One region of the Clostridium nitrophenolicum genome, then DNA from elsewhere that is predicted to be linked to it. Evidence: predicted binding sites of a transcription regulator. Region 1 holds the regulator's gene; the other holds the start of a gene.
The links. The regulator CtsR, encoded in region 1, represses protease genes until heat stress. The targets are predictions, from matches to a motif close to AAGGTCAANNAAGGTCAAAT.
Positions count from the first base shown of each region.

Region 2: clpB (ATP-dependent chaperone ClpB) is a predicted target of CtsR. The motif match lies at 2,322-2,341, and genes of this name have one in related genera.

Region 1 covers NZ_AP042469.1:5,420,156-5,423,589, reverse strand. The annotation lists gene fusA (elongation factor G) at 1-695, shown strand, start outside; gene ACZ5N4_RS25730 (hypothetical protein) at 817-1,050, shown strand; gene ACZ5N4_RS25725 (CtsR family transcriptional regulator) at 1,307-1,771, shown strand; gene ACZ5N4_RS25720 (UvrB/UvrC motif-containing protein) at 1,846-2,364, shown strand; gene ACZ5N4_RS25715 (protein arginine kinase) at 2,380-3,414, shown strand.
Region 2 covers NZ_AP042469.1:3,662,692-3,666,125, forward strand. The annotation lists gene clpB (ATP-dependent chaperone ClpB) at 1-2,265, opposite strand, end outside; gene ACZ5N4_RS17480 (hypothetical protein) at 2,475-3,233, shown strand; gene ACZ5N4_RS17485 (sigma-54 interaction domain-containing protein) at 3,280-3,434, opposite strand, start outside.

The DNA.
Region 1 (3,434 bases):
GGGCAGATGTAGTACTTCAAACACCAAAGGTACCTTATAGAGAAACAATTAAAAAGGTTGCTGATGTTCAAGGTAAGCATAAAAAGCAATCAGGTGGACATGGTCAATATGGAGACGTAAAAATTAAGTTTGAACCTAGACAGGATGGAGAAGATGAATTACAATTTGTTGATCAGGTAGTTGGTGGTGTTGTTCCAAGACAATACATTCCAGCAGTTGAAAAAGGTCTAAAAGAATGCATACAGCGTGGTGTTTTAGCTGGATACCCTGTAATAAGATTAAAAGCTACACTACATGATGGATCGTATCATCCTGTTGACTCATCGGAAATGGCATTTAAGGTTGCTGCATCTTTAGCTTATAAGAAAGGATTGATGGAAGCCCAACCTATACTTTTAGAGCCAGTTATGCATGTAGAAGTATTGGTTCCAGAGTATTATATGGGAGATATAATTGGCGACATAAATAAAAAAAGAGGAAGAGTTTTGGGAATGGAACCATTTGAAGATAATCAAAAAATAATAGCAGAGATTCCTCAAGGAGAAATGTTTAAGTATGCTACAGATCTAAGATCAATGACTCAGGCAAGAGGAAGTTTTACAATGAAATTTGAAAGGTATGAAGAAGTTCCGGCTGCAGAGATAAATAAGATAATAGATGAAGCTAAAAAAATAAAAGCTAAGGTAGAAGAATAGAAAATAATAAGGAGAGCTCCAATATAGGTATTGGAGCTCTTATTCTGTATAATTTAATGGCTCATTAGAAAAAATAAGATTATTAGTTTGCTTGTAGTAAGTTTAGCAAGGGAGAGGTTTTATGTCAGAATACCAAATGAACATAAACGGTAAGATAAGTTTAGCAGATTATAGTAGCATTTATGATTATATTGCTATAGTTGATAAAGATGATAATCTTACAATAAGTATTGAGAATAATGCGGAAAATATTAATATAGTAAAGCAAATGCTGGAAAATAATAATTTTACCGTTGATTTAGATTGCAATAGGCATAATGGAAGATATTATATCAAAGCGTCCAAAACTAATTAAACAGATAGCTGTCTTAAAAAGTAAAAATTGAGACAGTTATTTGTTTAGTATTTATGTAGTAGTATAGTTATATATATAAATTAAAATAATATGAAGTTTATAAAGAATAATTTTAAAAACAGAAGTAATTTAAACGAATATAAAGAATAATTAGGATAAAATTAAAATTTAGGATAATACAGATATTGTATAAAGATAGTAATAGTATTAATATTAAATAAAGGTCAAAGAAAGACAAAGTCAGGATGGTGTTTTTATGGCTAGACTATCAGATGAGATTGAAGAGTTTATTAAAGCTATGTTAAATGAAAGTAGAGAAAGTCAGTTGCAAATTGTGCGAAATGAATTGGCTAATTACTTCAGTTGTGCTCCATCTCAAATTAATTATGTGTTAACCACTAGATTTACTACTAATAAAGGATACTATATTGAAAGTAAAAGAGGTGGTGGTGGCTGTATTATTATAAGACGATTAGAAGTAAGGAACGATGATTCCTTTATGGAGAGTATAAATGAGAAAATAGGAGATAGTATAACATATAATTCAGCATATCAGATAATAAATGGATTATTTGAAGCGCAAATAATAACTAAAACTGAGGCAGATATGCTAAGAGTTGTTTTAAATGACAGAACATTAATTGCTGCTAATGATAATAGAAATAGATTAAGAGCAGATATTTTGAAATCTGTAATTATGATAATTTTAAACAAGGAATAGATTGTTTTTAAATGTAAAATATATGTTATAATGGTTATTATATGAAATTTATGGCAACATAAAGAGGTGATAATATGATATGTGACTTATGTAAAAAAAATGAGGCTACTGTTCACATAACTAAAATATTGAATGGAGATAAAAAAGAACTAAATTTGTGTGAAAAATGTTCAAAGGAAAAAGGAGAATTAAATTTTTATAGTCCTATAGATATCTCTTCATCCTTTACCTTTCAAAATATATTGAGTGGGATAATGGAACATATAGGTAGCGTAGGAAAGGATGAAAAAAATTCATATATTTATTGTGAAAATTGTGGAACTAACTATAGTGAATTTAAGCAAAGAGGCTTAGCTGGATGTAGTGAATGTTATAAAAGCTTTAGTGAAACGATAAATCCTATTATAAAGAGAGTTCAGGGAAATATAGAACACACTGGAAAGATTCCTAAAAAGTTAGGTAAACATATGATTGAAAAGAAGAAACTATTGAAATTAAAAGAAGACCTCCAAAAGGCCATAACCGCAGAAGAATATGAAAAGGCTGCAGAAATAAGAGATTTGATTAGAAAGATACAAAATAATCAAAAGTAGGAGGTTAGATCAAGTATGAAAAATTGGATAAAGTATCAAGGAAAAAGAGATGATCTCGTATTAAGCAGTAGAATAAGACTTGCCAGGAATATTGACAAAATGCCTTTTCCACATAAGTTAAGTATAGAAAAAGGAAGAGAGATAGTACCGCTAGTTGAAGATGCTTTTTACAGATCAGTTCATATGAGGGAAGAATATGTAACTAATTATTTATGTGATAGAGATATAATTGCAAATCAAGTTTATTTAGAAAGGCATTTAATAAGTAAAAACTTGATTAATAATAGTGACAAAGCAGCTTTTATAATAGATAAAAATGAAACTGTAAGTGTTATGATAAATGAAGAAGATCATATAAGAATTCAATGTATTACATCTAGTTTGAATCTGGAAGAGGCATATGATTTAAGTAATAAAATTGATAATTTACTTGAAGAAAATCTGAGTTATGCCTTTGATGAAAAGCTTGGATATATAACATCATGTCCTACTAATATTGGAACAGGTCTTAGAGCATCTGTTATGATTCATCTTCCAACACTCTCCTTAAACAACAAAATGAACGGAGTTATAAATGCTGTGTCACAAGTTGGTATGACAGTAAGGGGATTATATGGTGAAGGTTCTAAGGCTTTTGGCAATATATATCAGATATCAAACCAAGTTACGTTAGGTCTTAGTGAAGAAGAAATTATAAGCAACTTAGAAGCAGTTGTAAAACAAATTATTAATGAAGAAAATCTTTTAAGAGAAGATCTAATTAAAAATTATAAATATGAAATAGAAGACAGAATTTATAGAGCTTTAGGTACGTTGAAGTCTGCAGTACTATTAAACTCAAATGAATGTATAAAACTTTTATCAGATGTAAGATTAGGCGTGGAAATGGGAATAATTAAAGATGTTGATAATGTTATATTAAACAATCTTCTTGTAGATACGCAAGCAGCATCTATACAACAAATTAATAAAGAAAAATTATCAAATAAAGGAATAGAACTTAACAGAGCTAAACTCGTTAAAGAACGATTAGCTAAAGTGATATTATGATATTAAGGGAGGTTATTTTA
Region 2 (3,434 bases), 1.8 Mb from region 1:
TCCCTTCATCTCATTCATTACAGCAGCTCTAATATTTTCATCTATAGAGTTTTCACCCTTGTTCTCTAAAAGATAGCTACTTCCTATATTAGAGGTCATTATTATTATAGTATTCTTAAAGTCTATAGTTTTTCCTTTGTTATCTGTAAGCCTTCCATCATCTAAAATTTGAAGGAATACATTAAACACATCTTCATGAGCCTTCTCAATTTCGTCAAATAAAATTACTGAATAAGGCTTTCTTCTAACCGCTTCTGTTAGCTGACCACCTTCTTCATAACCTACGTATCCTGGAGGAGCTCCTATAAGTCTTGATACTGAGTACTTTTCCATATACTCTGACATGTCTATTCTTATGATGTTTTCTTCACTATCAAAGAGATTTCTAGCTAAGGTCTTTGCAAGCTCTGTTTTACCTACTCCAGTTGGTCCTAAAAATATAAAGGAACCTATTGGTCTTTTTTCATCCTTCATCCCCGCTCTTGCTCTAATAACTGCATTTGATACACTTCTAACTGCCTCTTCTTGACCTATAACTCTCTTTTGTAAATCCTCCTCTAATCTTAATAGTTTTTCACGTTCTCCCTCTGCTAATTTAGACACAGGAATTCCAGTCCATTTAGCTACTACATCGGATATTTCATTTTCGGTTACCTCTTCTTTTAGCAGCGCTCCTTCATAATTTTCCTTCATAGACTCTTCTTTTTCCTTTATTTCTGCTTCAAGATTTGGAATAAGTCCATATCTTAATTCTGCCACCTTATTTAAGTCATATTCTCTTTCGTATTTTTCAATATTTCCTCTTGCTTCATCTAATTGAGCTTTTAAATTTCTTATTTCTAGGATATGACCTTTTTCTTTTTCGTACTTAGCAGTCATTTCATCATTTTTTCCCTTAAGCTCCGCAAGTTCTTTACTTAATATTTGAAGTCGTGCTTTTGATGCTTCATCCTTTTCCTTTGATAGAGCTTCTTTTTCAGTTTCTAATTGGAATAGCTTTCTTCTAACCATATCTAATTCCGTTGGAAGAGAATCTATTTCGCTTCTTATCATAGCGCCAGCTTCATCTATTAAATCAATAGCCTTATCTGGTAAAAATCTTCCTTGAATATATCTATCTGAAAGCTTTGCTGCTGCTACAATAGCAGAATCATGAATTCTAATACCATGATGTATTTCAAATCTTTCCTTTAAGCCTCTAAGTATAGAAATGGTGTCTTCTACAGTAGGCTCATCAACAGAAACCTTCTGGAATCTTCTCTCTAGGGCCTTATCCTTTTCAATATATTGTCTGTATTCATCAAAGGTGGTTGCACCTATACAATGAAGTTCTCCTCTTGCAAGTAAAGGCTTAATAAGGTTACCTGCATCCATGGCTCCATCAGTTTTTCCAGCTCCCACTATAGTATGAATTTCATCTATAAATAATATTATTTTTCCGCTTGAGCCTTGTACTTCCTTAAGTACAGCTTTTAATCTCTCTTCAAACTCTCCTCTGTATTTAGCACCAGCAATTAAAGCTCCCATATCTAAAGAAAATATTATCTTATCCTTTAACCCTTCTGGTACATCACCTCTTACAATTCTTTCAGCTAATCCCTCTACTATAGCAGTTTTACCTACACCAGGCTCTCCAATTAGTACTGGGTTGTTTTTGGTTCTTCTCGAAAGAATTCTAACAGTTCTTCTTATTTCTTCATCTCTTCCTATAACAGGATCTAACTTATGCTTTTTTGCTAATTCTACTAAATTTGTTCCATACTTAGCTAGTGCATCATAAGTTCCCTCAGGATCTTGCGTATCAACTCTTTGACTTCCCCTAACTTGCGATAATACCTTCATAAAATCTGATTTTTGTATATTGAATTTATTTAGTATGCTTCCAACCACACCTTTACTGTCTATATCCATAATAGCTATCATAACATGTTCTACGCTTATATAAGAGTCTTTAAACTTTTCAGCTATAGACTCCGCTTTAACTAAGACTTCTTCTATTCTTCTAGTTGCATAAACTCCTGAGCTTTGTGCACCCTCTCCTAAAACCTTAGGCATTTTATCTAATTGAAGATGTGTATCTTTCTTTAGCTCTTTTAAATTTATACCCATTTTTTCAAAAATATTAGGGACTAACCCGTCCTCTTGATTTAGCAAAGCTGAAAATAGATGAATTACATCCACTTGTTGATGATTATACTTAACTGCCGTTAGTTGAGCCTCATTTAAGCTTTGTTGTACTCTTATAGTCATTTTTTCTATATTCATGATTAATTTTCACCTCGACCTGTTATTATATTACTCTTTAATAAAAGAATAATACAAAAGTCAAAGAAAGTCAAAGTATATTTTTAAATTATCTATGAAATATTTAGCAAACTGTAACTAAATTGTAACAAAAGAGTTATATGATATATTCATACCAAATAATAAAGGAATGAATGTAAAATAAAATTATATAAAAGGAGAGTGTAAAGATGAACAGAAAAAAATTAATAAGTAAAATAATGACTGCAGTAATAGCTGGAGGTGTACTTCTATCAACAGGAGGTTATGTTTTTGCTAAAAGTAATGTAAGTGGAACAACTGGAGCACATAAAAAGACACAAGAAGCTAGAATGAATAAGAAAAATCCAACAGATAATATGAAGTCAAAGCTTGATAATCTAGTTACCGCTGGAACTATTACACAGGATCAAGAAACTAACATAATAAATGCTATGAAACAAGAACAAACTGACAGGAAAACTGAAATGGATAAAATAAAAAACATGACCGAAGCTGAACGTAAGACTTATTTTGAAAGCCAAAAAACTGCAGAAAAATCTGATTTCTTAAGTAAACTTGTAACTGCTGGAACTTTAACTCGAGATCAGGCTGATGCTGTACGAAATGCAATTCATCAAGGACCTGGTAGAAGAGAAGGTGAAGCTAATCCAGAGAGACTTAAAACTCAGCTTGATACCCTAGTTACAACTGGAACTATTACACAAACTGAAGAAAATAATATCCTAAAGTATTTAACAGATAAATATACTGAAAAAAAAGCTGAAATGGATAAGATTAAAAATATGACTGAAACTGAACGTAAATCTTATTTTGAAAGCAAAAAAAACACAGAGAAAACTGGCTTCTTAAGTGAACTTGTAACTGCAGGAATTATATCACAGGATAAAGCAGACGCTATTAAAGCCACTATGCCTGCTCCAAAAGACCATAGTATAAAAGCTAACTAGAAATTTGCTCAAAAAAGCTCAGAAATTAGATTCTGAGCTTTTAACATTATTTTATATCATACTTCTCCAATTTCCTATAGAAAGACATTCTAGGTATTTTTAATTTTTTAGCCGCTTTACTTTTGTTGTTATTGCACTCCGTCAGAGCATTTAAAACCATTTCTTTCTCCATATGCATCAAAAACGCATCTAATCCTAAGT